2 regions of the Cellulomonas sp. P5_C5 genome follow, and region 1 is predicted to be linked to the other one. Evidence: predicted binding sites of a transcription regulator. Region 1 holds the regulator's gene; the other holds the start of a gene.
What was found. The regulator LexA, encoded in region 1, represses DNA repair genes until DNA is damaged. The targets are predictions, from matches to a motif close to TCGAACANNTGTTCGA.
Positions count from the first base shown of each region.

Region 2: ACXJKF_RS02175 (replicative DNA helicase) is a predicted target of LexA. The motif match lies at 2,679-2,694, and genes of this name have one in related genera.

Region 1 covers NZ_JBFULY010000003.1:77,079-99,723, reverse strand. Annotated here, with positions in the region: gene ACXJKF_RS03885 (MFS transporter) at 1-1,117, opposite strand, end outside; gene ACXJKF_RS03880 (class I SAM-dependent methyltransferase) at 1,114-1,719, opposite strand; gene hflX (GTPase HflX) at 1,827-3,350, shown strand; gene ACXJKF_RS03870 (ATP-dependent DNA helicase) at 3,380-5,452, shown strand; gene ACXJKF_RS03865 (L-lactate dehydrogenase) at 5,462-6,463, shown strand; gene lexA (transcriptional repressor LexA) at 6,512-7,264, opposite strand; gene ACXJKF_RS03855 (LysM peptidoglycan-binding domain-containing protein) at 7,477-8,019, shown strand; gene nrdR (transcriptional regulator NrdR) at 8,456-8,974, shown strand; gene ACXJKF_RS03845 (alpha/beta fold hydrolase) at 9,025-11,019, shown strand; gene ACXJKF_RS03840 (aldo/keto reductase) at 11,021-12,043, opposite strand; gene ACXJKF_RS03835 (DUF5302 domain-containing protein) at 12,158-12,358, shown strand; gene serA (phosphoglycerate dehydrogenase) at 12,414-13,613, opposite strand; gene ACXJKF_RS03825 (HelD family protein) at 13,696-15,924, opposite strand; gene ACXJKF_RS03820 (PP2C family protein-serine/threonine phosphatase) at 16,178-17,359, shown strand; gene ACXJKF_RS03815 (sensor histidine kinase) at 17,356-18,927, shown strand; gene ACXJKF_RS03810 (response regulator) at 18,941-19,381, shown strand; gene ACXJKF_RS03805 (PAC2 family protein) at 19,494-20,429, shown strand; gene ACXJKF_RS03800 (cold-shock protein) at 20,703-20,906, shown strand; gene ACXJKF_RS03795 (spermidine synthase) at 20,952-21,737, opposite strand; gene ACXJKF_RS03790 (SAV_6107 family HEPN domain-containing protein) at 21,933-22,403, shown strand; gene dinB (DNA polymerase IV) at 22,450-22,645, shown strand, end outside.
Region 2 covers NZ_JBFULY010000002.1:71,130-77,139, forward strand. Annotated here, with positions in the region: gene ACXJKF_RS02175 (replicative DNA helicase) at 1-2,658, opposite strand, end outside; gene ACXJKF_RS02180 (MATE family efflux transporter) at 2,972-4,327, shown strand; gene rplI (50S ribosomal protein L9) at 4,512-4,961, opposite strand; gene rpsR (30S ribosomal protein S18) at 4,976-5,212, opposite strand; gene ACXJKF_RS02195 (single-stranded DNA-binding protein) at 5,290-5,832, opposite strand; gene rpsF (30S ribosomal protein S6) at 5,905-6,010, opposite strand, start outside.

The DNA of each region.
Region 1 (22,645 bases):
CGAGCACGAGCACCGTCAACCGGGAGTACACGAGACCCATCCCGGCCCCCGCCAGCATCCAGGAAGCGATCGCGACCGTGGGCGGCAGGTGGACCGCCGCGGTGACCAGCACCCCGGAGACGGAGACGACCACCAGGAGAGAGCCGACGACGACCGCCGTGCGGGACGGCAGCCGGTCCCCGAGGCGTCCCTGCAGCCACGAGGTCCCGGCCCAGGCGACACCCGCGAACGTGAGCGCGATCCCCGCGGTCGTCGGCGAGAACGCGTACCGCTCGGTGAGCAGGTACGGCAGGTACACCTCGGCCCCCAGGAACGCGCCGGACACCAGACCGCGGGTCGCGATGACGCTCGGCAGGCCGCGCGCCGCGCGCATGGTGCCGGCGGGGACCACGGCGCGCAGCGCGACGAGGGCGCCCACACCGGTGCCGACGGCGACGACCACCGACCACGGCAGCGGCACCTGCGCGGCGAGGTTGAGCCCGAGGACGGCCGCGGCGGCGAGAGCGGCCCAGGCGAGCCGGCCGCGCGGCGCCGCCTCACCGGCGGTCTCGGGTGGCCCGATCCGGCGCAGCGCCGGGACCAGCATCAGCGTCGTCGGGATCACCAGCAGCGCGACCCCGAGGAACACCCAGCGCCACCCCGCGTGCTGCGCGACGGCTCCCGCGCCCGCCGGCCCGACCAGCGACGGGATGATCCACGCCGCCGCGAACCACGCGAACACCCGCGGGTGCAGCATCGCCGGGTAGAGCCGGGCCACGACGACGTACAGCGCGACCGTCATGGCCCCGCCGCCGAACCCCTGGAGCAGCCGACCCCCGACGAGCACGCCCATCGACGGCGCGGCGCCGGCCACGAGGATGCCCGCGGTGAACAGCCCGACGGCCACCAGCAGCGGCGTCCGCGGTCCGCTGCGGTCGCTCCACGGGCCGGCCAGCACCATGCCCACGACCCCCGTCGCCAGCGGCCCCGCGAACGCGAACGCGTACAGCGAGGCCCCGTCGAGCGCATCCGAGACGGTCGGCATCACGGTCGTCACGGCCAGCGACTCGAACGCGACCATGAAGATCAGCGCGACCATGCTCCAGGTGGTGGTGCGCAGCTCCCGCCAGTCGCTCATCGGTCGTGCACGACGAGCACGCGGAACCCCTTGGCGCTCGCGGTGCGGTCGACGGCGACGCCGAGCTCGGTGGCGATCCACCGCTGCAGGGAGTCGGCGCCCAGGTTCTTGCCGACGACGAGGTGCGCCTCGCCGCCGGGGGCGCGACGACCGAGCCAGTGCGTCAGCATCGCGTGCAGCGCGACCTTCCCGACGCGGATCGGCGGGTTGGACCAGATCGCCGCGAAGCGCACGTCGTCGGGGACCTCGTCGGGACGCACGGCACGCAGGTTCGTCGCGCCCAGGCGTTCGGCGTTGCGGCGCGTCAGGTCGAGCGCCCGCTCGTTGACGTCGACCGCCCACACCCGCGCGGCGGGGGACTCCAGCGCCAGCGTGAGCGCGATCGGTCCCCACCCGCAGCCGAGGTCGAGCAGGTCCCCGCCCGTCGGCGGCGCGGGGACGTGGTCGAGGAGCACCCGCGTGCCCAGGTCGACGTGGTCGGGGGAGAAGATCCCGCCGGCCGTCTCGACCTCGACCTCCCGGCCCGCCAGGTGGACGCGCAGCAGCCGGCGCTCGTCGGGGGAGGCCGGCTGTGCGGTGAAGTAGTGGTCCTGCTCGCTCACGGCGCCGACGATACCCACGCGAGCGCGCTCGGCCCGCAGCGAAATGCCTCGTGCGCTGTCGGCACCCCGTGGGACCCTGGGGGGCACCCGACGAGACGAGGAACCCCTTGACCGACCCGCAGCACACCACCAGCCAGACCGAGGACGCCCCGCCCACGCGCTCCGCGCAGGAGGTGGCCGACGACGTCGTGGCCCGTGTGCTCGCCAGGGCAGGGACCACGCTGCACGCCGGCGGCACCGTGCACTCGTCCTACGACGGGGACCAGCTCGAGCTCGAGGAGCGCACGTCGCTGCGCCGGGTCGCGGGCCTGTCCACCGAGCTCGAGGACGTCACCGAGGTCGAGTACCGCCAGCTGCGCCTGGAGAAGGTCGTCCTCGTCGGAGTCTGGGGCTCCGGCACCGTCACCGACGCCGAGATCTCGTTGCGTGAGCTCGCGCAGCTCGCCGAGACCGCGGGCTCGCAGGTGCTCGACGGGCTGCTCCAGCGCCGGCAGAAGCCGGACCCGGGCACGTACCTCGGATCGGGCAAGGCCGCCGAGCTGGCCACGCTCGTCGCAGCCGTCGGTGCGGACACCGTGGTCGTCGACGGCGACCTCGCACCGTCGCAGCGCCGCGCGCTGGAGGACATCGTCCGCGTCAAGGTCATCGACCGGACCGCACTGATCCTCGACATCTTCGCCCAGCACGCCAAGTCCCGGGAGGGCAAGGCGCAGGTCGAGCTGGCGCAGCTGGAGTACCTGCTCCCGCGCCTGCGCGGCTGGGGCGACTCGATGTCCCGGCAGGCCGGTGGTCAGGTCGGCGGTGCGGCCGCGGGCATGGGGTCACGTGGTCCCGGTGAGACGAAGATCGAGCTCGACCGGCGACGCATCCGCAACCGCATGGCCAAGCTGCGCCGCGAGATCGCGGCCATGGAGCCGGGCCGGGTCACCAAGCGGGCGTCGCGCAAGAAGCACGCGATCCCGTCGGTGGCCATCGCCGGCTACACCAACGCGGGCAAGTCGTCGCTGCTCAACCGGCTGACGCACGCGGGGGTCCTCGTCGAGAACGCGCTGTTCGCGACGCTCGACCCGACCGTCCGCCGCGCGGAGACGGTCGACGGACGGATCTACACGCTCGCGGACACCGTGGGCTTCGTCCGCGCGCTGCCGCACCAGCTGGTCGAGGCGTTCCGCTCCACGCTGGAGGAGGTCGCCGACGCGGACCTCATCCTGCACGTCGTGGATGCGTCCCACCCCGATCCCGAGGGCCAGATCGCTGCCGTGCGGCACGTGTTCGCGGACATCCCGGGCGCGATGGACGTGCCCGAGATCATCGTGCTCAACAAGGCCGACCTCGCGACGCCCGAGGCGATCGCCCGGCTGCGCTCGCGCGAGGTGCACTCGATCGTCGTCTCGGCGCACAGCGGGGAGGGGATCGACGAGCTGCAGGCGCTGGTCGCCGACCAGCTGCCGCGGCCCGGGGTGAGCGTCGACCTGGTCGTCCCGTACGACCGCGGGGACCTGGTGAGCCGGGTGCACGAGCACGGCGACATCCAGTCGGAGGAGCACACCGCGGACGGGACGGCCCTGCGTGCGCGTGTCGACGCCGGTCTCGCCGCCGAGCTGGAAGCCGCTGCACAGGCCCGTTCTTGAGCGTGCTCTGCCGCCACTAGGCTGACGCGGTGCCAGACGCCGACCCCTCCGTCGAGACGCTCCTCGACGTCGCGGTCGGGGCGCTCGGCGGGGTCCGTCGTGACGGGCAGCACGAGATGGCCGTCGCCGTCGCGGAGACGATCGACAAGGGCGAGCACCTGCTCGTCCAGGCCGGGACGGGCACCGGGAAGTCGCTCGGCTACCTGGTCCCCGCCGTGCGGCACGCGGTCCTCGAGAACGAGCACGTCATCGTCTCCACCGCGACCCTCGCGCTGCAGCGCCAGATCATCACGCGCGACCTCCCGCTCGTCGCGAAGGCCCTCGAGCCCCACCTGCCGCGCACGCCCGCGATCGCCCTGCTCAAGGGCTGGCACAACTACGTGTGCGTGCACAAGGTCGCGGGCGGGTACCCCGACGACGACACGGGCACGCTCTTCGACCTGGGGGACCACGCCGGCGCCGCAGAGCACCCCGCTCCCGCGCGCACGGGGGCGTCGGCGCTGTCCGAGAGCCTCGGCGAGCAGGTGCTGCGGCTGCGCGAGTGGGCCGACGAGACGGACAGCGGCGACCGCGACGACCTGGTGCCCGGCGTCACCGACCGGGCCTGGCGGCAGGTGTCCGTGACCTCGCTGGAGTGCCTGGGCGGCAAGTGCCCGATGCTCGCCGAGTGCTTCCCGGAGAAGGCGAAGGCCGCGTCGCGGGAGGCCGACGTCGTCGTCACCAACCACGCGATGCTCGGCATCGCCGCCTCGGGCTCACCCGGCGTGCTGCCGGAGCACCAGGTGCTCATCGTCGACGAGGCGCACGAGCTGACGGACCGGGTGACGGCACAGGCGACCTCCGAGCTGTCCGTCGCCACCATCGAGCACGCCGCCCGGCTCGCGCGTCGGCACGGCGGCGTCCCGACCACCGACCTCGACTCGGCCAGCCAGGCGCTGGCCACCGTCCTGGTCGGGCTGCCCGAGGCCCGGTTCCGCGACGGGCTGCCCCCGGCGGCCCGGGACGCTGTCGCCAGCGTGCGCGACGCCACCCGCGCCCTGCTCACGGTGCTCAAGCCGGAGACCGGCCCGAACGTGCCCCCCGAGGGCGGTCGCAAGGTCGCGCAGGCCACGATGCTCGCGCTGTACGAGGTGGCCGACCGGATGGCGGCGGACCCCGAGGACCACCGGCACACCGTCCTGTGGTGCAGCCGCGGCGAGGACCGGCGCGGCTCCGTGCTCACCCGCCTCTACGCGGCGCCGCTCGCGGTCAACGGCCTCATCCGCACCCACCTCCTCGCGGGGCGCTCCGGCGTGCTGACGTCCGCGACGCTCGAGCTCGGTGGCTCGTTCGACCCGATCGCCCGCGCGGTCGGGCTCGAGGTCCGGCCCGACGCCGAGCCCGTCGGTCCGACGTCGCTGGCAGGGGAGGAGCCCACCGCGCCGGCCGGCGTGCCGTGGCGCGGCCTCGACGTCGGCAGCCCGTTCGACTACCCCCGGCAGGGGATCCTCTACGTCGCTCGGCACCTGCCCAAGCCGGGTCGCGAGCCGGCGACGGACGCGCAGCTCGACGAGATCGCGGACCTCATCACGGCCGCCGGCGGGCGGACGCTCGGGCTGTTCTCGTCACGGCGCGCCGCCAACGCCGTGGCCGCCGCCATGCGCGAGCGGCTCGACGTGCCGATCCTCGCGCAGGGCGACGACCAGCTGCCGACCCTGGTCTCCCAGTTCATCGCCGACGAGGCCACGTGCCTGTTCGGCACGCTCTCCCTCTGGCAGGGCGTCGACGTCCCGGGCGCGACGTGCCGGCTCGTCATCATCGACCGCATCCCGTTCCCGCGGCCGGACGACCCGGTGAGCTCCGCGCGGTCGGACGCGATCGAGAAGGCGGGCGGCAACGGCTTCCTGGCCGTCTCCGCGACGCACGCGGCGCTGCTCCTCGCGCAGGGCGCGGGGCGGCTGATCCGCACGAGCGAGGACCGGGGGGTGGTCGCCGTGCTCGACCCCCGGCTGGCGACGGCCGGCTACGGCAGCTTCCTGACCCGGTCGCTGCCGGCGTTCTGGCGCACGACGGACCGTGCCGTGGCCGTCTCCGCGCTGCAGCGGCTCGCCGCACCCGGTTAGCCTCGGGAGATGACCGAGAGCCTGGACCTGGAAGACATCGGCCTGACCCCGTTCCGCAGCGGCAGGCGGACCTCGAAGCTGGCGATCGTGGGTGCGGGGGCGGTCGGGTCGACCATGGCCTACGCGGCTCTCCTGCGCGGTGCAGCCCGGTCGGTGGCGCTCTACGACATCAACGCGGCGAAGGTCGAGGCCGAGGCGCTGGACCTCGGGCACGGCATCCAGTTCATGCCGATGGCCGAGGTGGTCGGCTCCGACGACATCGCGGTGTGCGCGGACGCCGACGTCGTCATGTTCACCGCCGGGGCCAAGCAGAAGCCCGGCCAGTCGCGCCTCGATCTCGCCGAGGCCACGATCGGGCTGGTCCGCAAGGTCCTGCCGGCCCTCGTCGAGGTGGCGCCGAACGCCGTCTACGTGATGGTGACCAACCCCGTCGACGTGGTCAGCTACGCCGCGCTCCAGATCTCCGGCCTTCCGCCGTCGCAGCTGTTCGGGTCCGGCACCGTCCTCGACTCGTCCCGGCTGCGCTACCTCATCTCGCAGCACACCGGGGTCGCGGTGCAGAACGTGCACGCGTACATCGCCGGCGAGCACGGGGACACGGAGCTGCCGCTGTGGGGGTCGGCGAGCATCGGCTCGGTCCCGCTGCTGGAGTGGACCGGCCGCGGTGGGAGCGGGCCTCTGACCGCGGAGGTGCGGGACCGCATCGCGCACGAGGTGGTCGACTCGGCCTACCGCATCATCGAGGGCAAGGGCGCGACGAACTACGCCGTCGCACTGGCCGGCTCCCGGATCATCGAGGCCATCGTCAAGGACGAACGACGCGTGCTGCCGGTGTCCTCGCTGCTGGACGACTTCCACGGGATCAGCGACGTCTGCCTGTCCGTCCCCGCGATCGTGGGAGCGCACGGCGTGGGCGAACGACTGCCGGTACCGCTGTCGGACGCGGAGCTGGCGGGGCTGCGGAAGTCTGCGGACGCCGTGCGTTCGGTGGCTCGTCAGTTCGGCTTCTGACGCACGTCGGGCCGCACCCCGACAGAGGTGCGGCCCGACGACGGAGTGTCAGAGGCTGCGCAGGACGCTCACCACGCGCCCCAGGATCGTGGACTCGTCACCCGGGATCGGCGAGTAGGCCGGGTTGTGCGGCATGAGCCAGACGTGGCCGTCGATGCGCTTGAGAGTCTTGACCGTGGCCTCGCCGTCGATCATCGCCGCCACGATCTCGCCGTTCTCGGCCACCGGCTGACGCCGGACCACGACCCAGTCGCCGTCGCAGATCGCGGCGTCGATCATCGAGTCGCCGACCACCTTGAGCAGGAAGAGGTCGCCGTCGCCGACCAGCTGGCGGGGGAGCGGGAAGACGTCCTCGACGACCTGCTCCGCCAGGATGGGCCCGCCCGCCGCGATCCGGCCGACGACCGGCACGTAGGACGGAGCGGGCAGGCGCTCGCCGTCCCCCTGGTCCGGGAAGGCGGAGCGGCTGCCGTCGGGCGCGGTCCAGGTGCCGACGCCGCGCGAGTCGTCGGCGTGCACGACCTCGATGGCGCGCGGGCGGTTGGGGTCGCGGCGCAGGTACCCCTTGCGCTCGAGCGCCATGAGCTGGTGCTTGACGCTCGACGGGCTGGTGAGACCGACGGCCTCCCCGATCTCCCGCATGCTCGGCGGGTAGCCCCGGGACTCCACCGACGACCGGATGGTGTCCAGCACGAGGCGCTGGCGCGCGGTGAGGCCGTCGGATCCGGGCGCCCCGTCCGGGAGCGTGTGGACCGTCGCCAGGTCCTTCTCGGGCTGGGACGTGTCCCCTGAGTCCGTCACTGCGCTCCTCCTCCGTCCGGCGGCCGCCGCGCAGCACGCCCGGCCTTCTCCGCCTGTACCTGCTCCCGCCCGCGAGGTCCTGACCTGCGGCGACGGGGGATCCCGGCGGCGATGTCAGTGCCTCGTGGTGCGCTTGTGCTGCATCGCCAGCCTAGGGAAGTCGGGGCTGAAGATCAAACATCTGTTCGATCGTGTCTCGACAGTGTCCTCGGATGCTGGTAGACATCGTACAGACGTTCGACGAACAGGCGTTCGACCTCGGGTCGGCGCTGACGCGGCTGGTGGAGCGGTACCCCGGGCAGCCGGGCCGAGCAGGAACGAGGGACGTGATGAGCGCGATGGTCATGGGACCGGCGATGCCGAACCGGGTGTCGAACCGTGTGTCGAACCCGGTGTCGAGCCGGACGGCGAACCGGGTGGCGGTCTCCGCCGCGCCGCGCGCGCACGTCTCGGCCCCGTCCGCCGCGCACCTGCGCCTCACCGCGCGCGGCCGCGCCGTGCTGTGGATCCTCGCCGCCGTCGCTGTCGTCCTGACGAACCTGGTCGCGAGCCAGGCGTCCGCCGACGGCCCCGTCTCCGCGCAGGAGGTCGTGCGGCACGTCGTCCAGCCGGGGGAGACCCTGTGGCAGATCGCCGAGTCGGTGGCCGCGCCGTCCGAGGACGTCCGGGACGTCGTGGTCGACCTGGTCCGTCTGAACGAGCTTCCCGAGGCCGGCCTGATGGCCGGTCAGGTGATCGTCGTCCCCGCGAGCTGAGCGCCCCTCGACGGCGGCTCGGTTGCCATCCGATCGTGCGGCGGCTAGGTTAGCCTTACCTCACAAGGCGAGCTGGGGGGCTTGCCGGAGGTGTGAGGTCGACGAGCGTGAGCTCGTGGGCTCACCGCAGTACAGCGCGGCACCGAGGCGAGTCGGTCCGTGACCTGGGACGGGGGCGTCCCCGCGAGAGCGGCCATCTTCGGGTGGCCGCTCTCGTGCGTTCCCGGCCGGCCGGCCTCGCGCGGCGTCTGTGCTCGCCGAGCGCGCGACCGACCTCGTTCTACGTCGGAGAACGATCTGCGCGCCGCCCGACGAGGCGCCTTGCGACGCGGGGGCCCGTGGCCTAGCGTCACGGAGGCGTTCACGACGCGATCGCTGTCGACAGACGTCCTGCCCGATGTCGAGGCGTCGACGCACCAGCACGAAGGGGGACACCGTGCACTGTCCGTTCTGCCGTCACCCGGACTCGCGGGTCGTCGACTCGCGGACCTCGGACGACGGCTCCACCATCCGGCGACGCCGGCAGTGCCCGCACTGCAACCGTCGATTCACCACTGTGGAGACCGCCAGCCTGTCGGTCGTGAAGCGCTCCGGTGCCACCGAGCCGTTCAGCCGCGAGAAGATCGCCGGTGGCGTGCGCAAGGCGTGCCAGGGGCGCCCGGTCAGCGAGGACGACCTCGCTCTGCTCGCACAGAAGGTCGAGGAGACGCTCCGCAGCGCGGGTTCGGCGGAGATCGACGCCTACGAGATCGGTCTCGCGATCCTCGGCCCGCTGCGGGAGCTGGACGAGGTCGCCTACCTGCGGTTCGCCAGCGTCTACCAGGCGTTCGACTCGCTCGAGGACTTCGAGGCGGCGATCACGGTGCTGCGCGCCGAGCGGGACTCGGAGCCGGGCACAGAACCTTCGGACGACGACGAGAGCGCGCCGACGGGCGAGGACGTCCGCTCGGTCTGAGCGGCACGGAGCGACCTGCACGTGTCGGCGGCACCACGTAGGTTCGTCGGGTGGAACCTCGCGACCTTGCGCTCCTGCGTGTCCCCGGTGCGCCGGCGGTCCTGGCGGACGGCACCCGCGCCGTCGTGTCGGTCCTCCAGCCCGACCTGACCGTCGACGAGTACGTCGGCCATCTCTGGTCCGTCGACCTCGACGGCGGCGAGGTGCCGCGCGTGCTGACCCGCGGCCACCGGGACACGGCGCCGGACGTGAGCCCGGACGGCCGGTGGGTCGCGTTCCTGCGGGCGGAGCCCGAGGGCAAGCCGCAGGTGCACGTCGTCGAGACGGCAGGCGGTGAGCCGATCCGGCTGACGGACGCACCCCTGGGCGCGTCCGAGCCCCGGTTCTCCCCGGACGGCACGCGCATCGCGTACGTGGCCCGGGTGCCCGAGGAGGGCCGGTACGCCGCCGACGGCAAGCCCGGCAGCGAGGACCCGCGGCACATCACGGAGCTGAAGTACCGGTCGGACGGCGTGGGCTTCTTCCGGGACCGCCCGCAGCACGTGTTCGTGGTCGACGTCCCGACGGACGGCGAGCGTCCGGCGACGCCGCCCGAGCCGTCGCGGCTGACCACGGGAGACACCGGCGTGAGCGGTGTGCGGTGGCTCCCGTCGGGTGCCGCCCTGGTGGGGGTCTCGTCCCGGCACGCCGCGCGCGAGTCCGACCTGCGCAGCGACGTGGTGCGCGTCGTCGCGTCGCCGACCGGCGACCCCGGCTCCCCGGTCCCGGTCACCGACGCGGACGCGGGCAGCACCCTCGGCGTCGACGCGGTGCTGCCGTCCGCCGACGGCGGCACCCTCTGGTTCCTCGCCAGCGACCTCGGCCGAACGGGCCGGGACTTCGTCGCCACCCAGACGGGCCTCTACCGGCTGGATCTCGACCGCGCCGACGCGGTGCCGCAGCGCCTCACGGACCCCGACGAGGACCAGGTCACGGCCCTCGTGGGGGAGCTGGACGGGGACGCGGTGGTCGTCATCGAGCGTCGCGGCGCCGCGCACCTGGTCCGCGTCACGGCCGACGGCGCGGCGACGACGCTCGTCGGTGGCACCCACGTCGTGTCCGGCGCAGCGGTCGCTGGGGGGACCGGGCGGGTCGTCGTGACCGCGGCGACGCCGACGTCGGCCGGTGAGGTCTTCCGGGTCGACGCGGCCTCAGGAGCGGTCGAGGCGCGCACCGACCTCTCGGTCGCCTTGCGTGCCACCGGGCGTACGCGTGTCCCCGTCGAGCTCGTCGCCACCGCGCCGGACGGCTACGAGGTGCACGGCTGGGTGGTGGCGCCCGACGAGGAGCGGTACGGCTCCGGGCCGCACCCGACCATCCTGATGATCCACGGCGGTCCGTTCGCGCAGTACACCCACGGGCTCTTCGACGAGGTCCAGGTGCTGGCCGAGGCCGGGTACGCGGTCGTCCTGGGCAACCCCCGCGGGTCCTCCGGGTACGGGCGGGCGCACGGCCTCGCGATCCACCGGGGCTTCGGGACGGTCGACACCGACGACGTCCTCGCCCTGCTCGGTGCGGCCCTGGAGGACCCGGCACTGGACGGCGAGCGGGTCGGGGTCATGGGTGGCTCGTACGGCGGCTACCTGACCGCGTGGCTGACGACGCGCACGGACCGGTTCGTGGCGGCGATCGTCGAGCGCGGCTTCCTCGACCCGGTGAGCTTCGTCGGGTCCAGCGACATCGGCTGGTTCTTCGGCCTGGAGTACCTGGGCGACGCCGACGACGAGGCGGGGGCCGCGGCCCTTGCAGCCCAGTCGCCGATGGCGAACGTCGGCCGGGTCCGGACGCCCACCCTGGTCATCCACTCGGAGCAGGACTGGCGCTGCCCGGTCGAGCAGGGTCAGCGCTGGTTCGTCGAGCTGAAGCGCCGCGGGGTCCACGCGGAGCTGCTGCTGTTCCCGGGCGAGGGGCACGAGCTCACGCGGTCGGGCAACCCGAAGCACCGTGCGGTCCGCTTCGAGCACGTGCTGCGGTGGTGGTCGACACACCTGCCCGTCGGGAGCTGAGTCAGCGGTCGCTGGACCGGACTCCCCACAGGTTGATGCCGGCGTCGACGGCGTGCGGCTCGATCGCGGACAGCTCGTCGTCCGTCAGTGGGGGGAGGGCGACGGCGGCCAGGTTCTCGTCGAGCTGCGCCGTGGTGCGCGCGCCGACCAGGACAGAGGTCACGCGCGGGTCCCGGAGCACCCACGCCAGGGCCAGCTGCGGGAGGGTCCGCCCGCCCGCCCGGGCGATCGTGTCGAGCGCCCGCACGTGGTGGAGGGTCGCGTCGGTGAGCCACTCGGTCCGCAGCGGCCCGCCACGGGCTGCCCGGGAGTCGGCCGGCACCCCGTGCAGGTAGCGCGTGCTGAGCATGCCCTGCGCGAGCGGGGAGAACGCGACGACGGCCATCGCAGCGTCTCCGGCGACGTCGAGCAGCGACCGGCCGTCGGCACCGGGCTGCTCGACCCACCGGTTGAGCATCGAGTAGGCCGGCTGGTGGACGGCGAGGCGCAGCCCGAGCGACCGGGCGACGGCGAGCGCCTCGACCGTGCGGTCGGCCGAGTAGGACGAGATCCCGGCGTGCCGCACCTTGCCCGAACGCACGGCCCGGTCGAGCGCGCCGAGCGTCTCCTCCAGAGGCGTGCTCGGGTCGAACCGATGGCTGTAGAACACGTCGACCGCATCGACGCCGAGACGGCGCAGCGACTCGTCCAACGACGCCCTCAGGTACTTCGCGGAGCCGTGCTCGCCGTACGGCCCCGGCCATGCCCGGTACCCGGCCTTCGTCGTGATCAGCAGCTCGTCGCGATGTCCGCGCAGGTCACGGGCGAGGAGGCGGCCCACCGACTCCTCTGCCGCGAAGGGCGGCGGGCCGTAGTTGTTAGCGAGGTCCAGGTGCACGACTCCGCGGTCGACGGCGTGCAGGACGAGGGCGCGCTGGTCCGCGAACGGTGTCGTCGCGCCGAAGTTCTGCCACAGGCCCAGGGAGATGACCGGCCAGGACAGCCCGCCGGCCCGCCGGTGGGGGAGCAAGGTGGCCGGGAGCACCCGACCGACGCTACCTGGCGTGAGAAGAGGTGGCGCCGCGCGCGTGAGTCGGTCAGGCTGGGCAGGTCGCGGGCGCAGACGTCCGACGGCACACAGCATCGTAAGGAGACGCCCATGGCCCAGGACGACGACAAGGCGACCACGGAGGCGGCGGTGAGCGACGACACGAAGGCGAAGTTCCGCGAGGCGCTCGAGCGCAAGAAGTCGAACCAGCACCGCACCGCGGACGGCTCGACCAACACCGGTCAGGTGCACGGCTCGGAGACCGCGGGTCCCTCGCAGCGTCGCTTCCAGCGCAAGTCCGGCTCCGCCTGAGCCTGCACGACTGAGGGCCCCGACCAGGAACCTGGTCGGGGCCCTCAGTGCTGCGTCAGGACAGCAGGCGCAGGCGCACGGACTCCGGGCGCGTGGACAGCGCCTCGACCACGGCGGGGTCGACCCGCGCACCGGCGTCGGTGACCACGTAGCCGAGGTCCCCGCGGGTCGCGAGCAGCTGACCCTCGATGTTCACGCCGTGCTCGGCGAGCGTCGCGTTGACGGCCGCCAGCACCCCGGGCACGTTGCGGTGCAGGTAGGCGAGGCGATGCACGCCGGGCTGCTGCTCCAGGGCGAGGTTCGGCAGGTTGACGCTCAGCGTGGTGGATCCCGTGGCCAGGTAGTCGCGCACCTTGTTGGACACGAACTGGCCGATGGCCTCCTGCGCCTCCTCGGTGGAGCCGCCGGTGTGCGGCGTGAGGATCACGTTGGCAAGCCCGCGCAGCTCCGACTCGAACGGGTCGCCCTTGCGCTTCGGCTCGACGGGGAACACGTCGACGGCGGCCCCGGCCACGTGCCCGGCGACGATCGAGTCGCGCAGGGCGGCGTAGTCGACGACGAACCCGCGCGAGAGGTTGAGGAACACCGCGCCCGGGCGCATCCGCGCGAACTGCTTGGCCCCGAACAGCCCGGCGTTCCCGCTGCGGCCGTCGACGTGCAGCGTGACGATGTCCGCCGCCTCGAGCAGCTCGTCGAGCGTGCTCATGCGGCGCGCGTTGCCGAGGGCCAGCTTCTCGGCGGTGTCGTAGAACACGACCGACATGCCGAGGTTCTCCGCCAGCACGGACAGCTGGGTGCCGATGTTGCCGTAGCCGATGATGCCGAGCGTGCGGCCGCGGATCTCGTGCGCGCCCGTCGCCGACTTGTTCCAGATGCCGTCGTGCATGGCCCGGTCGAGCTCGGTCTGCCGGCGCGTCAGCGAGATGATGTCCGCGATCGCGATCTCCACCACCGAGCGGGTGTTGGAGAACGGTGCGTTGAACGTCGCGACGCCGCGCGCAGCCGCCTCGGCGAGGTCGATCTGGTTGGTGCCGATGCAGTAGGCGCCGATCGCCACCAGGGACGGGGACGCCGCGAGCACCTCCGCGGTGACGTGCGTCTTGGAGCGGATGCCCAGCAGGTGCACGCCGTCGAGAGCCTCGATCAGCTCGGCCTCGTCGAGCGCCCCGGTGCGGGTCGTCACGTCGAAGCCGGCCGTCTCGAGGATCGAGCGAGCCTGGGGGTGGAGGTTCTCGAGCAGCAGGGCCTTCAGCACGCCCCTATGGTGCGCCCCAGGACCCCCGAGGCCTACAGCGGTCCGGCCCTCGGACAGGCGTGAGACGCGAGGGACGGGCAGGTCAGACCCAGCCGCGGGGCAGCGGGCGGTCGTGGAGCACGTGCAGCGCGCGCGTCGGGCGGGTCATCGCGACGTACAGATCGCCCGCGCTCGCGTCGATCACCTCGGCCGGCTCGACCAGCACGACGACGTCGAACTCCAGCCCCTTGGCCTCGCGCGGGCTGAGCACGACGAGCGGTGCGTCGAGGTCCGCCGCGCTCGACCCGGTGCCCAGCGCAGGCTTCAGCCCGGCGTCGCGCAGGGCGGCACCGATCGCGTCGAGCCGCGCGTCCACCGCGATCACCGCGATCCGTCCCGCACCCTCGGCGTCCGTGACCTCGGCCACGAGCTTCTCGGTCTTCTCCGTGACGGCGGCAGGGAAGTCCACCACCCGGGTGACCACCAAGGAGTCGTCGACGTCGCGTGCGGACGTCAGCGGGCTCACGGGCAGGTTCGCCGCGACGGCCACCCGGCGGGCCGTGTCGGCGACCTCGGCCGGGGTCCGGTAGTTCACGGTCAGCTCGTTGAGGCGCCACGACGACCTCAGCACCGGGTCCAGCTGCGCCGCCCAGCTGCGCGCCCCGGCGGTCGCGGTGGTCTGCGCGACATCCCCGACGATGGTCAGCGACCTCGTCGGCACCCGTCGCAGCAAGGACCGCCACGCCATCGCCGAGAGCTCCTGCGCCTCGTCGACGACGACGTGGCCGTACGTCCACGAGCGGTCGGCGGCGGCCCGCTCGGCCGTCGTCAGGGTCGGGCCGGTCGTCGCGAACCGGTCCGCGAGCATCTCGGCCGACACCATCCCGCCGCTGCCCGTGGACTCCAGGACCTGCCGGGCGTACGCGAGCTCGGACGCGCGTCGCTCGGTCGCGGCCCGCGCCTCGGCCCGGGCGGCCTGGTCGTCCTCGCCGAGCAGCTCGGCGGCCTCGTCGAGGATCGGGACGTCGGCGGGCGTCCAGGGCGCGTCGGCCTCCCGCACCAGCATCGCCCGCTGCTGCGGGCTGAGCTGCGGTGCCGCGGACGCGAGCCGGTGCGGCTTGGACCAGAGGTCGGACACGAGCTTCTGCGGGGTGATCGGCATCCAGGCCAGGTTGAGCGCGACGCGGATCTCCCGGGTGGTGCGCAGCTCCTCGACGATCTCGCCGCGCTCGTCGGCGGGCACCTCCTGGCCGAGCTGCTGCACGTACTGCTCGGCCAGGCGGCCGAGCATGTCCCGCACGAACGAGACGCGCGCCTGGTTGTGGGGCTTGTGGTTGCGCCGGGCGCGAGCCATGGCGGAGGCGACGTCGTTGGGGCGGATGACGAGGTCGTGGCCGTCGACGCGCACGTGCACGGGCTGCGCGGGGATCCGCTCGCGGTCGCGGACCGCCCGGGCGATGACGCTGCCCCACAGAGCGCGGCCCTTGAGCTCGGCGACGGCCTCGTCCTCCGTGGCCGTCGCCTGGATCCCGGGGTAGAGCTCCGCGACGGTCGTCGTGACGACACCCGTCTCACCGAGGGAGGGCAGCACCTGGTCGATGTAGCGCAGGAACGTGCGGCTCGGACCGACGAGCAGGACGCCCGAGCGCTCCAGGAGGCGCCGGTGCGCATACAGCAGGAACGCCGCGCGGTGCAGGGCGACAGCCGTCTTGCCGGTGCCCGGGCCGCCCTGGACGACGAGCGCCCCGCCCAGCTCGGAGCGGATGATCGCGTCCTGCTCACCCTGGATCGTGGCGACGATGTCGCCCATCCGGCCCGTGCGGCCCGCAGCCAGTCCCGCCAGCAGGGCACCTTCGCCGGACAGGCCGCTCAGGCGCGCGTCGGAGTCCCCGGTGAGCAGCTCGAGGTCGAGCACCTCGTCCTCCACGCTCGTCACGGTCCGCCCACGGGTGACGACGTGCCGGCGGCGGACGACGCCGTCGGGGTGCGCCGCGGTGGCGCGGTAGAACGCCTGCGCAGCCGGGGCCCGCCAGTCCGTCAGCAGCTGCGTCTGCTCGGTGTCCGTGAGGCCGAGGCGACCGATGTAGCGGCGGCTGTCGTCGTCCAGGTCGAGCCGCCCGAAGACGAGCCGCTCCTCGACGGCCTCGAGCTGCCCGATGCGGTCCTCGTAGAGCGTCGCGAACGCGTCCCGCTCGCTGCGGTTCTGCGGTGAGCCCGACGGGCCCTCCCGCCGGACGTCGGCCAGGCGCGCCCGGGTCTGCGCGCGCAGGTCGTCGAGCCGGCCGTACAGCTGGTCGACGATGCCTTGCTCGACGGCCAGCTCGTTGTCCATGCCTGCCACCTGGGCGATCTCCGTTCCGCCGGGGACACCGGCCGTGCGTATCTCCGCCCCTGCGCACGTCGAGGGACGACGCGACGCCGGAGCGGCCGTCCATTATCCGACCTTCGCGGCCGTGTCGCACACAGCCGACCGGGTGGGGTCTGCGGGCGGCCGGGTGAGATGGCGCGCGACACCGGTTTCCGACCCCTACGATTCGGGTGTCCTGTCGAGAAGAGGCAGGTGAACCGTCGGGAGGAGAGGCCCGTTGAGCGACGCACGCACCGCCCCCGACGACACCCGCCGCGGCCCGGTGACGAGACCCGCCCCCGTCCGTCTGCTTCTCGTGGAGGACGACGAGGGCGACGCGGTCCTCGTCCGCGAGCACCTGGCGGACGCCGGTCTGGACGTCGACCTGCACTGGGTCCGCACCCTTGACGAAGCCATCGACCGGCTCCACGTCGACCTGGTCCTGCTCGACCTCGGACTCCCTGACGCGATGGGCATCGCCGCGCTCGAGCGGCTCCTGGCCGCCGGCGCGCCCGCGGTCGTCGTGCTCACCGGCCTAGCCGGCACCGACATCGGGCTCGAGGCCGTCGCGGCGGGCGCCCAGGACTACCTCGTCAAGGGCGAGGTCGACGGCGAGATGCTGGGCCGCTCGGTGCGCTACGCCATCCAGCGCCGCCGCCTCGAGGACACGGACCGCGCCCTGTACCGCAGTCTCGTGCGCGCCGAGGAGGTCAACCGGCTCGAGCGGGCACTGCTGCCCACGCCGTCCGTGGTCGACCAGCGGCTCGAGGTGCGCGTCGGCTACCGCGCCGGGCGCGACGGCGTGCTCGGCGGCGATTTCTACGACGTCGTCGAACGGCCCGACGGCTCCGTCCTCGCCCTGGTCGGCGACGTCTGCGGGCACGGACCCGACGAGGCGGCCCTCGGGGCCACCCTGCGGACGGCGTGGCGGACCCTGGTGCTCGCCGAGGTGCCGACGATCCACATCCTCGGCCTGCTCGAACGCGTCCTGATCTCCGAACGTGCACGGCCTGAGGTGTTCACCACGGTCTCGATGCTGGACGTCGCCGCCGACCGCGCCTCGGTCGACCTCTACCTCGCCGGCCACCCGGTGCCGCTGCTCCTGGGCGAGCCGTCGACGCTCCTGCCGACGCACGGACGGGGGCGTGCCCTCGGCATCCCCGTCCCCGGTGGCTGGTCGCCGGTGCGGCTGGAGCTCCCTCCCTCGTGGCGGATCCTGCTCTACACCGACGGGGTCCTCGAGGCAACGATCCGCGGCAGCAAGGACCGCGTCGGCAAGACCGGGCTGCTGCGCATCGTGGACGGTGCGATGGCGGCCCAGGGCGACCTCGTCGAACGGGTGCTGCACGACGTGCGGGAGCTGCACGGCGGTGACCTCGTCGACGACGCCGCCGTGGTCGTCCTCGGGTGGCGTGCGTGAGCGCTGCCTCGACGCCTGTGCGGCGTTCCTCGACGCTGCGCCGACGGCTGCGGACCGTGATCATCGCGGCCGGCGCCGCGCTCCTCGTCGTCGTGCTGAGCACCGTGTTCGTGCTGGTCCGGCTGTTCGACCGCCAGGAGGCGGTCACCGAGACGTACTTCACCGCGATCACCCAGGCCGACGGCGCGTTCATTCAGCTGGTCGACGCCGAGACGGCCGTGCGCGGGTTCGCCCTGACGGGGGACCCGGTCACCCTCGAGCCGTACGAGCGGTCCGCCGCCGACGACCTGTCGTTCCGCACGCTCGCGGAGCGGGAGGCGCAGGGCGACGACGAGGAGCTCACCGCGGCAGCGCAGGCGGCCGCCGACGCGGGCCGGCGCTGGAACGAGGAGTTCGCCATCCCCGTGATGGACGAGGTCCGCACCAACGGGGTCGAGGCCGTGTCCACGGAGGAGATCGAGCAGGGCCGGGTGCTCTTCGACGAGGCCCGTGCCGCCGCGGAGGACTACATCGACCTGCTGCGTGACCGGAGAGCGGCCGCGGTCAGCGAGCTCGGGTTCTGGACCCTCGTCGCAGCGGGGACCGTGGCGCTGCTGGTCCTCGCGGCGGTCGCGCTGGGCGTCGCGCTGTGGGTGACGCTGCGCCGCTGGATCCTCGAGCCGCTCGACTCCCTCGCCACCGACGCCCGAGCGGTCTCCTCGGGTGACCTCCGGCATCCCGTCGCGTCCGTGGGCCCGGGCGAGATCGCCGCACTCGCGGACGACGTCGAGCGGATGCGGGTCGCGCTCGTCGACCAGGTGCAGGTCCTGGAGTCGTCGCGGGCCGAGATCGCGCTGGCGCACGAGCTCCTCACCGAGCAGGCGGAGGAGCTCCGGCGCTCGAACCGCGACCTGGAGCAGTTCGCCTACGTCGCCTCGCACGACCTGCAGGAGCCGCTGCGCAAGATCGCGAGCTTCACCCAGCTCCTGCAGAAGCGCTACGGCGGGCAGATGGACGAGCGCGCCGATCAGTACATCGCCTTCGCCGTCGACGGGGCCAAGCGCATGCAGCAGCTCATCCAGGACCTGCTCGGCTTCTCCCGGGTGGGTCGGGTCGGTGGCGAGGTCAGCGACGTCGACCTCGCGGTGGCGCTCACCGGCGCGCTGGAGAACCTCAGCGAGTCGGTCGCGGAGTCCGGCGCGGTCGTGACGCACGACGAGCTGCCGGTCGTCCGCGGCGAGCACCCCCTGCTGACCCAGCTGTTCCAGAACCTGGTCGGCAACGCGATCAAGTTCCGCGACCCGTCGCGGCCCCCTACCGTCCACCTCAGCGCACGGCGCGTGGCAGACTCCTGGGAGCTCGAGTGTCGAGACAACGGCATCGGGATCGACCCGCAGTACGCGGAACGGGTGTTCGTCATCTTCCAGCGTCTGCACGCCAAGGACATCTACGAGGGCACCGGCATCGGTCTCTCGCTGTGCAAGAAGATCGTCGAGTTCCATGGCGGTCGTATCTGGATCGAGCAGCCCGAGGGAGTCGGGACCAGCATCCGCTGGACCCTCCCCGCTGCCGACGACCCCACCCCCTGAACGGAGACAGCGCGTGCAGAACAGCACCAAGATCATCGACGTCCTCCTGGTCGAGGACGACCCGGGCGACGTGCTCATGACCCGGGAGGCGTTCGAGGACAACAAGCTCCGCAACCGACTGTCGGTCGTCTCCGACGGCGTCAGCGCGATCGAGTTCCTGCGCAAGGAGGGCGAGCACGCCGACGCGCCCACCCCCGACCTGATCCTGCTCGACCTGAACCTGCCGAAGATGGACGGCCGCGAGGTGCTCCAGGAGCTCAAGGCTGATGCCAACCTCCGTTCCATCCCGGTCGTCGTGCTCACCACGTCCGAGGCGGAGGAGGACGTCGTGCGCAGCTACTCGCTGCACGCGAACGCCTACGTCACCAAGCCCGTGGACTTCGACCGGTTCATCGAGGTCGTCCGCCAGATCGACGAGTTCTTCGTCGAGGTCGTGCGGCTGCCCGGTCGCTGACCGGAAGGCCCGCCGGTCGCCGACCGGAAGACGTCCCGGGAGGAACCGCCGGGAAGAACTCGTGGCGGGTGGGCGTTGTCCCGGTAACCCGGACGGAAGTGAGCGCACACCCATGCTGAACCCGAGCGAGATCTACGACGTCGACCCCGAGGTCGCCGCCCAGGTCGAGGCGCGGACGGTGAACGGCGCCGGTCCCGTGCTCGTGCACGCCGTGCGCGGGTTCGTGGACGCAGGCAACGCCGGCCAGCTGGCCGCCGAGCACCTGGTCGACGAGCTGCCGACGACACGCCTGGCGACGTTCGACGTCGACCAGCTGCTGGACTACCGGTCGCGGCGGCCCGTCATGACGTTCGACCAGACCACCTGGGCGTCGTACGCCGAGCCCGAGCTGGTCGTCGACCTCGTCCAGGACGCGGCAGGAGTTCCGTTCCTGCTCCTGCACGGCGTCGAGCCCGACGTGCAGTGGGAGCGGTACGTGGCCGCCGTGCGGCAGATCGTCGAGCGTTTCGACGTGCCCCTGACCGTCGGGCTGCACGGCATCCCGATGGGCATCCCGCACACGCGCCCGCTGTCGGTCACGGCGCACGCGACGCGGCCCGAGCTCGTCGCCGACCACACGTCGTGGTTCGGCACCGTGCAGGTCCCCGCCAGCGCGAGCGCCCTGCTCGAGCTGCGGCTGGGCCAGTCCGGGCACGACGCCGTCGGCTTCGCCGTGCACGTGCCGCACTACCTCGCGCAGTCGGCCTTCCCGCAGGCCAGCCAGGCGGCCCTGACCAACGTCGAGCGTGCGACCGGGCTCGACCTGCAGGTCGCGGCCCTGACCTCGGCCGCGGACGAGGCCATGCAGGAGATCGACCGGCAGGTCACGGGCTCCGAGGACGTCGCTGCCGTCGTGCACGCGCTGGAGGAGCAGTACGACTCGTTCACCCGAAACATCGGCCGCACGAGCCTGCTCGCCGGGTCCACCGAGCTGCCGACGGCCGACGAGCTGGGGGCCGAGTTCGAGCGCTTCCTGGCGCAGCAGGGCGACGACAGCGGCCCGGCCTGAGAACCGACCTTTACCAGATCGTTGTCAAACCGTGTAAGCCGACAGGGCGAAAGCGTGGCGCCGCCCACGAGCCCGATGTAAGGATGCACACGTTGCAGTGACGTACTCGCTTGACCGGCTCGCTCGACAGGCGCCGTCATCCGGGCCCACGGCCCGGGCGTCGGTTCCGACCAGTCGCCCTCGGCTGGGCCACCCGGTGCAGGACGTGAGGCATTGCGGCACGGCGTAGGCAGAAGGTCCGCGCCGTCACCGGTGGGACAGAAGGAAACGAACATGGCACAGGGTGCTGTCAAGTGGTTCAACGCTGAGAAGGGCTTCGGGTTCATCGCCCAGGACGGCGGCGGCGCCGACGTCTTCGTCCACTACTCCGCCATCGACTCCTCGGGCTACCGCAGCCTCGACGAGGGCCAGCGGGTCGAGTTCGAGATCACGCAGGGCGCCAAGGGGCCGCAGGCCGAGAGCGTCCGCCCGATCTGATCTGACGTCCGGAGGGCCGTACCCGTTCTCGGGTGCGGCCCTCTGTCATGCTGGCGGGTCCGCCAGGGGAGCGGCGTTCCCGACGAACGCGGTCACCTCGGCGCCGTGCAGCAGGCGTGCAGGCGCCGGGAGGCTGCGGACCGCGCGGGCGAGCTGCGCCGAGCCCAGGAGCTCCACGTCGTCGGTCGCGACCAGGACCACGTTGCCGTAGCCCCGCCCGCGCAGGAGGCCCGGCTCGGCGATGACCGCGAGGTCGGCGAACGCGTCGCGCAGCGTGGCCCCCTCGGCCTTCGCCCCCGACAGCGGCGGTCGGTCGGCACAGTTGGCCAGGTAGACGCCACCCGGACGCAGCACCCGCGCCACCTCGGCGACCATCTCCCGTGAGCGGACGTGGTCGGGGGTGGTGTCGCCGGCGAAGACGTCCCGCACGACGACGTCCGCCGACGCGTCGGGCAGCTTCGACAGCTCGGCCCGGGCGTCGCCCGCGCGGATCCGGAGCGCGGGGGAGCGCGGCAGGTCGAACCAGCCGCGCACCAGCTCCGGCAGGACGGTGTCGAGCTCGACGGCCAGCTGCCGCGATCCGGGGCGCGTCGCGTCGACGGCACGCGCCAGCGCGCAGCCCGCGGCTCCGAGATGGACGACGTCGAGCGGTCCGCCGGCGTCGCCGACCCGGTCGATGACCGCGGCCATCTGCTGCATGTACTCGAACACGAGGCGGGTGGGGTCGACCAGGTCGAGGTAGGAGCTGGGCACGCCGTTGACCAGCACGGTCACGCCGTCGGGATCGTCCAGGTCGCGGATCAGCTCGACGGTGCCGGTCGGGATGGGCACGGGACCGGTCGGCCAGAGCCCCCGTGCCGCGCTGCGTGTGGGTGCTCGGTGCGAGGCTGGGCTGCGTCGGGCGGAGCGGTCGCGGGCGGCCATGGCTCCCACGCTACGGCGCTTCCCCGGTGGCTTGACGCCATCGAACAGGTGTTCGATACTGGTTCGAACAGGGATCGACGGGCAGGCAGGAGGGACGGCGAGATGCACCAGCAGCTCGAGCAGCAGCAGGGCCCCGGTGCGTCGACCGTCGCGCCGGTGCCGGCGCGCGTCGTCGAGCTGCTCGGCCGCGCTGACGCGGAGCTGATGGCCGCGCAGTTCTCGCCCGAGCCGTGGGAGCAGCTCTCCCACGCGCACCTCGCTGCGCTGCGCGCCGGGGCCGCCGTGGTCGCTGCCCGTGGTGCGCCGTCGGGACGGCGTGCACCTCGCACTGTCTGGAGCATGCTCGGCGTGGTCGCCCCGGAGCTGGGCTCCTGGTCGACGTACTTCGCGGAAGCCGCGGCTCTGCGTGCGGCGGTCGACGCAGGGCGGTTCGAGCTGGTGGGCCCCGCACGGGCCGAGGAGGCTGTGTGCGCGGCGGAGGACTTCGTCGACGCGGTGCGCGATCTCGTGCTCGGCGGGGTCGGGACCGTCGAGGGTCGCACGCTGAGCGTGCGCGTCTCCCGGGCGTCGTGAGCACGCGGCGAGCGCCGGGCTCCGGGTCCGGCGCCCCCGCCACGCCATGAGCCACGGAGCCCGGTCGGCGCGTGCCGCGCCGGGCGGGGAGCACGAGGACGTCGGCTGCTCGATCCTGCACGTCGACCTGGACGCGTTCGTCGCCTCGGTGGAGCTCGCTCGTCGGCCGCAGCTGCGCGGTCTGCCGGTGATCGTCGGTGGAGGCGACCGGGGCGACGTCCTGGCCGCGACGTACGAGGCGC
Region 2 (6,010 bases), on a different contig from region 1:
CCATCCCTCGTAGGTGAGGAACGGGTGGTTCGCCGTCGCGGTGACTTCCTTGCCGGACGCCAGGCGCAGGCGAAAGACCGGCTTGGTGCCAGTCGGGAACACGTGCGTCAGGTGCCGGCGGACGTACTGCAGCCGCTCGTCGAGCGCCCAGACCGGAACGTCCTTGGTGCCGAGGGCATACAGCTCACCGAGGGTGGTCTCCGCACCGGTGTCGGCGCGCAGGATGCGGGTGTCCTCCGTGAGACAACCCGACTCACGAAGGTCGCTCATCTGCGGTCGCTTGTCGGTGCGCTGCTCGGCGCCACGGTTCAGCTGCGAGATGGCGATGACCGGCACCTCGAGCTCCTTTGCCAGCAGCTTGAGCGCTCGGGAGAACTCGGAGACCTCCTGCTGACGGGACTCGACGCGCTTGCCGGAGGACATCAGCTGTAGGTAGTCGATGACCACGAGCTTGAGGTCGTGCTTCTGCTTGAGCCGTCGGCACTTGGCGCGGATCTCCATCAGCGACATGTTGGGCGAGTCGTCGATGAAGAGCGGCGCCTCGGAGATCTTTCCCATCGTGGCGGCGATCTTGGCCCAGTCGTCCTCGCCCATCTGGCCGTTGCGCAGCTTCTGCAGGTGCACGCGCGCCTCGGCCGAGAGCAGACGCATGGTGATCTCGTTGCGGCTCATCTCGAGCGAGAACACGACGGAGGTCATGTTGTGCTTGATCGAGGCGGACCGGGCGATGTCGATGCCCATGGTCGAGTTGTGCGTCGGGATCATCGAGCGCCCGGCGAGGTACAGGTGCGTCGCGTGCTCGATCTCCACGCAGCGGACGGGCACGCTCTCGATCGGCTCGACCGAGACGATGAACCGCTGCGTCAGACGAGCGGTCGGCGGTCGGCGACGCTCCTTGTGCACGAGCCGCTTGCGCTCGAGGGCGAACACCTCGTCGTCGGTCGTGAAGGTCAGCGTGTAGGCGACGGACGAGGCCTCGGTCCGGCCGGCCACTCGCTTGGTCGACCACCCGGTCCGGTACCCGAGGGAGTGCACCAGCTCGCGGACGTCCTCAGCCAGGCGGCGGCTCGTGAGGGCGATCTGCGGCGAGCCGGTCGGGTTGACGGTGCCGTCCGTGTCGAGGAGGCCCGCCAGCAGATCTCGCCGCTGCTGCTCGCTCGCGCGCAGGTAGGACGACGGGATGTGCTTGTTGCCCAGGACGCCGAGCGTACGGAGCCGACCGTGGACCGTCCCGTTGGCGTCGTGGCACGGCTGGCACCGCAGGAGCCCTGTCGTCTCGACGCCGCAGTCGGGGCACGTCGGCACGGGGACCGGGCCCGTGAGCGTCTTCACCTTGCCGCCGCACGAGCGCCCGCAGGTGCGGACGTGCGACCGCTTCGGCACGAACGCCGTGCCACAGACCTCGCAGCAGCGCTCGGCGACCACGTCGACCGGAAGCTGGAGGGAGTACAGCCGAGCGGGACCGGCACCCGACGCGGAGGCTCGTGCGACGAGGCCACGACCCTCGATCAGCATCGCGATCTCGGGGTCGGCGCTGGTGAATCGCGCCGACGCCGAGTGACCGTCGCCGAGCCATACCCCGAGCGCATACGGGTCGATCGGGAGATCCGCCTCGGGCAGACGCAGGGCCGCGGCAGTAGCGACCGAGTGGTTCGCGCGAGCGTCGGCGGTCGCGCAGCGGACGCTGGCGTGAATCTCCTCGGTCGTGCGGATCGCCGAGAGGCCTGCGTTCCGGCGGCGTTCGGCGCGGGTGCTCGTCGCCCACTGGTGGAGGGCGTCGGCGACGATCTCGCTGCCGTCGTCGAAGGTCACGCGGTACGTCGGACGCCCGACGAGGACGTCCGTGGCGGCGACGACACGGGTCGGCGTCCCGTCGGCAGCCAGCAACAGGTCGCCGACCTGGACCTCGCCCATGGTGGTCCAGCCGGACGGGGTGGGCAGCGGCGTGTCGAGGGCGAGGGCCTTGCCGATGGCGGGCCGGGCGGCGAGCACGATCATCTGGCCCGGGTGGAGGCCGTTCGTCAGCCGGTCCAGGTCCGAGAACCCCGTCGGCACGCCGATCATGCCCTCGCCGCGGTGGCCGGCGGCCTCGATCTCGTCGACCGCCCCGCCGATGATGTCGCCGAGGATCAGGTAGTCCTCCGACGACCGCCGCTCGGTGACGGCGTAGACCTCGGCCTGCGCGTTGTTCACGATCTCGTCGACGTCGCCACCGTCGGTGCCGTAGCCGAGCTGGACGATGCGGGTGCCGGCCTCGACGAGCTTGCGCAGCACGGACCGCTCGCGCACGATCCGTGCGTAGTAGCCGGCGTTCGCGGCGGTGGGGACGGACGAGATGAGGGTGTGGAGGTAGGGGGCGCCACCGATGCGCTGGATCTCGCCGCGCTTGGTCAGCTCGTCCGCGACCGTGATCGCGTCGGCCGGCTCGCCGCGGCCGTAGAGGTCGATGATCGCGTCGTACACGACCTCGTGCGCCGGGCGGTAGAAGTCGGTGCCGCGGATCTGCTCGACGACGTCGGCGATCGCGTCCTTGGAGATCATCATGCCGCCGAGCACGCTGCGCTCGGCGTCGAGGTCCTGCGGGGGGGTCCGGTCGTAGCCGCCGCCACCGCGGTTGGTCCCGGACGGCGCGCCGTACTCGAGGTCCTCGATCGTCACATGATCCCCATCGTCGTCATCCGAACACATGTTCCATGGGGGGTCTGACATCCGCGCCCAGACGAGTTCCCAGGCGCAGCATCGGGTCCTCGCACTCGCGACGTTAGGTGCTGCGAGCCCGTCGTCCAAACGCCCCTGCGCGCCCCTGTGGGCAACGTGCAGACTTCTGTGGAGCGACCCCTCACCTACTGTGAGCGAGGCTGTGGATCACGTCCGATTCTGTCCACAGTCCGTGGACAGGGGTGTGGACAGAGGGGTGAAGTTCGCCTCAGATCCGCGTGTCACCCGCAGGAACGCTGTGCACCTGCTGTGGATGCGAGAAAGGTTGGCCGCGATTTCATCTGTCGGACATCGACCGCCCGGCATCGACCGCCAGATACTCGCCCTCGCCGTCCCGGCACTGGGCGCTCTGGTGGCCGAGCCGCTCTTCGTGCTCGTCGACTCCGCCGTCGTCGGCCACCTCGGCACCGCCCCGCTGGCCGGTCTGGCGCTCGCCTCGACGGTGCTGATGACCGTCATCGGGCTGTGCGTCTTCCTCGCCTACGCCACGACCGCGGCCGTCGCCCGACGCCTCGGCTCGGGCGACCGCGCGGGCGCGCTCCAGGTCGGCGTCGACGGGATGTGGCTGGCCCTGGGCCTCGGCATCGTCCTGGCGGCCGTCACGTGGCTGAGCGCTCCGTGGCTGATCGAGGCACTCGGGGCTTCCGACGAGGTCGCCCAGCAGGCCGTGACCTATCTGCGCTGGTCGGCGCCGGGCCTGCCCGGAATGCTCCTGGTCCTCGCCTCCACGGGCGCCCTGCGCGGGCTGCTGGACACCCGCACACCCCTGGTCGTCGCTGCGACCGGTGCCGTCGTCAACGCCGTGCTCAACGTCGTGCTCGTCTACGGGGTCGGGATGGGCATCGCCGGCTCCGGGCTCGGCACCGCCCTCACGCAGCTGGCGATGGCCGCCGCGCTCACCGTCGTCGTCGTCCGTGGCGCGCGCGGCTCGGGTGCGCAGCTCCGACCGGCGGCCGGGGGCATCTGGGCCAACGCGCGCGCCGGGACGCCCCTGTTCGTCCGCACGCTGTCCCTGCGGCTCGCCATCCTGCTGACCGTGTGGGTGGCCACCGGTCTGGGGGCCGTGGAGCTCGCCGGGCACCAGGTCGTCGCCGCCGTGTGGGGGCTCGCCGCGTTCGCGCTCGACGCCCTGGCCATCGCCGCCCAGGCCCTGGTCGGCCACGSSCTSGGRGCCGCCGACGTSCCCCGCGTCCGCGCGGTCCTGCGACGGACCCTCCAGTGGGGGGTCGGCGCCGGTGCCGCGCTCGGCCTCGTCGTCGGCGGACTGTCGTGGGTGTACGTGCCGCTCTTCACGACGGCCGACGACGTCCGGGCAGCCGCGATCGCCGCCCTCGTCGTCGCCGCCGTGACGATGCCGATGGCCGGCTGGGTGTTCGTCCTCGACGGCGTCCTCATCGGCGCCGGCGACGGCCGCTTCCTCGCCTGGGCCGGCATGGCCACCCTGGTGGTCTACGTGCCGTTCGCGCTGGCCGTCCGCGAGGCCGCACCGCCGGGCGCTGCGGGCCTGGCGTGGCTGTGGGCGGCGTTCGCGGGCGTCTTCATGCTGGCCCGCGCGGTCACCACCGGCTGGCGCGCCCGCGGCACGGCGTGGATGGTCACGGGCGTCTGACGAGACGGGACGTCCGAGCAAGTGAGCGTCGGAGCAGCCACTTCCTCGGACGCAACAGGTCCGAGACACAGGACGTCCGCACATGTGGTCGTCGGGGCGGCCAGATGCTCGGACGTTGTGGTGCTGAACGCAGGAGCGCCCCGCTCCCACAGGGGGAACGGGGCGCTGCTGGGTGCTGCTCAGCTCAGGCTGCGACGACCTTGACGGTCACCGTCGCGGACACGCCTGCGTGCAGACGGACCGACACCTGGTACTCGCCGAGGGCCTTGATCGGCTGACCGATCTCGACCTTCCGCTTGTCGATCTGCGGTGCGCCGGACTTCTTGACCGCGTCGGCGATCTCGGCAGTCGTGACGGCACCGAACAGACGGCCCGACTCGCCGGCCTTGGCCGACACGACGACCGGCTTGCTCTGCAGCGAGTCGCGGATCGCCTTGGCGTCGTCGAGCGTCGCGATCTCGCGGGCCTTGCGGGCCTTGCGGATCGCGGTGACGTCCTTCTCGGCGCCCTTGGTCCAGGGCGTCGCCAGGTTGCGCGGGACGAGGAAGTTCCGGGCGTACCCGTCCTTCACCTCGACCACGTCGCCGGGCTCACCGAGACCGGTGACCTCGTGGGTCAGGATGATCTTCGCCATGATGGTCCCCTTTCTCAGCGTGCGGACGACGAGTACGGCAGGAGTGCCATCTCGCGCGCGTTCTTGACGGCACGCGCGATCGCGCGCTGCTCCTGGACGGACACACCGGTCACCCGGCGAGCGCGGATCTTCCCGCGGTCGGAGATGAACTTGCGCAGCAGCGCAGTGTCCTTGTAGTCGACGACGTCGATCTTCGCCGCCTTGAGCGGGTTCTGCTTCTTCTTCGGCTTGCGGACCACGGCCTTGGCCATCGTGGTGCTCCTTGTCTGCTGGAGCCCTGGGCGTTGCCGTGCCCAGGGATGGGAGATGTCTGAGTGTCAGGCGCCGATCAGAACGGGGGCTCGTCGGAGTAGCCGGCACCGCCAGCACCACCTGCGGGCGTCGCCCACGGGTCGTCCTGCTGGTTGCCGCCACCGCCGCCGGAGCCACCGAATCCGCCGCCACCGCCACCGTTGTTGAAGCCGCCGCCGCCCCCGCCGCCGAAGCCACCGCCGCCGCCACCCGAACGCTGGGTCCGGGTGACCTTGGCCGTGGCGTAGCGCAGGGACGGGCCGACCTCGTCGACCTGGAGCTCGTACACGGTGCGCTTCTCGCCCTCACGGGTCTCATACGAGCGCTGCACGAGCCGGCCGGTCACGATGACGCGGGTGCCCTTGGTGAGCGACTCGGCGACCGACTCGGCCGCCTCCCGCCAGATCGAGCAGCGGAGGAACAGCGTGTCGCCGTCCTTCCACTCGTTGCTCTGGCGGTCGAACGTACGGGGGGTGGACGCGACGGTGAAGTTCGCGACAGCGGCCCCCGAAGGGGTGAAGCGCAGCTCGGGATCCCCGGTCAGGTTCCCGATCACCGTGATGACGGTCTCACCGCTCATGCCCAGCTCCTCGTTCGTTCGATCAGTCGGAAGTTGTGGAGCCGCACGTTACGGGCGGCCACCCACATGAGATCAGGCGTCGGCGCGCAGGACCTTGGTCCGCAGGACGACCTCGTTGAGGCCGAGCTGGCGGTCGAGCTCCTTGGCGGTCGCGGGCGTCGCGTGGAAGTCGATGACG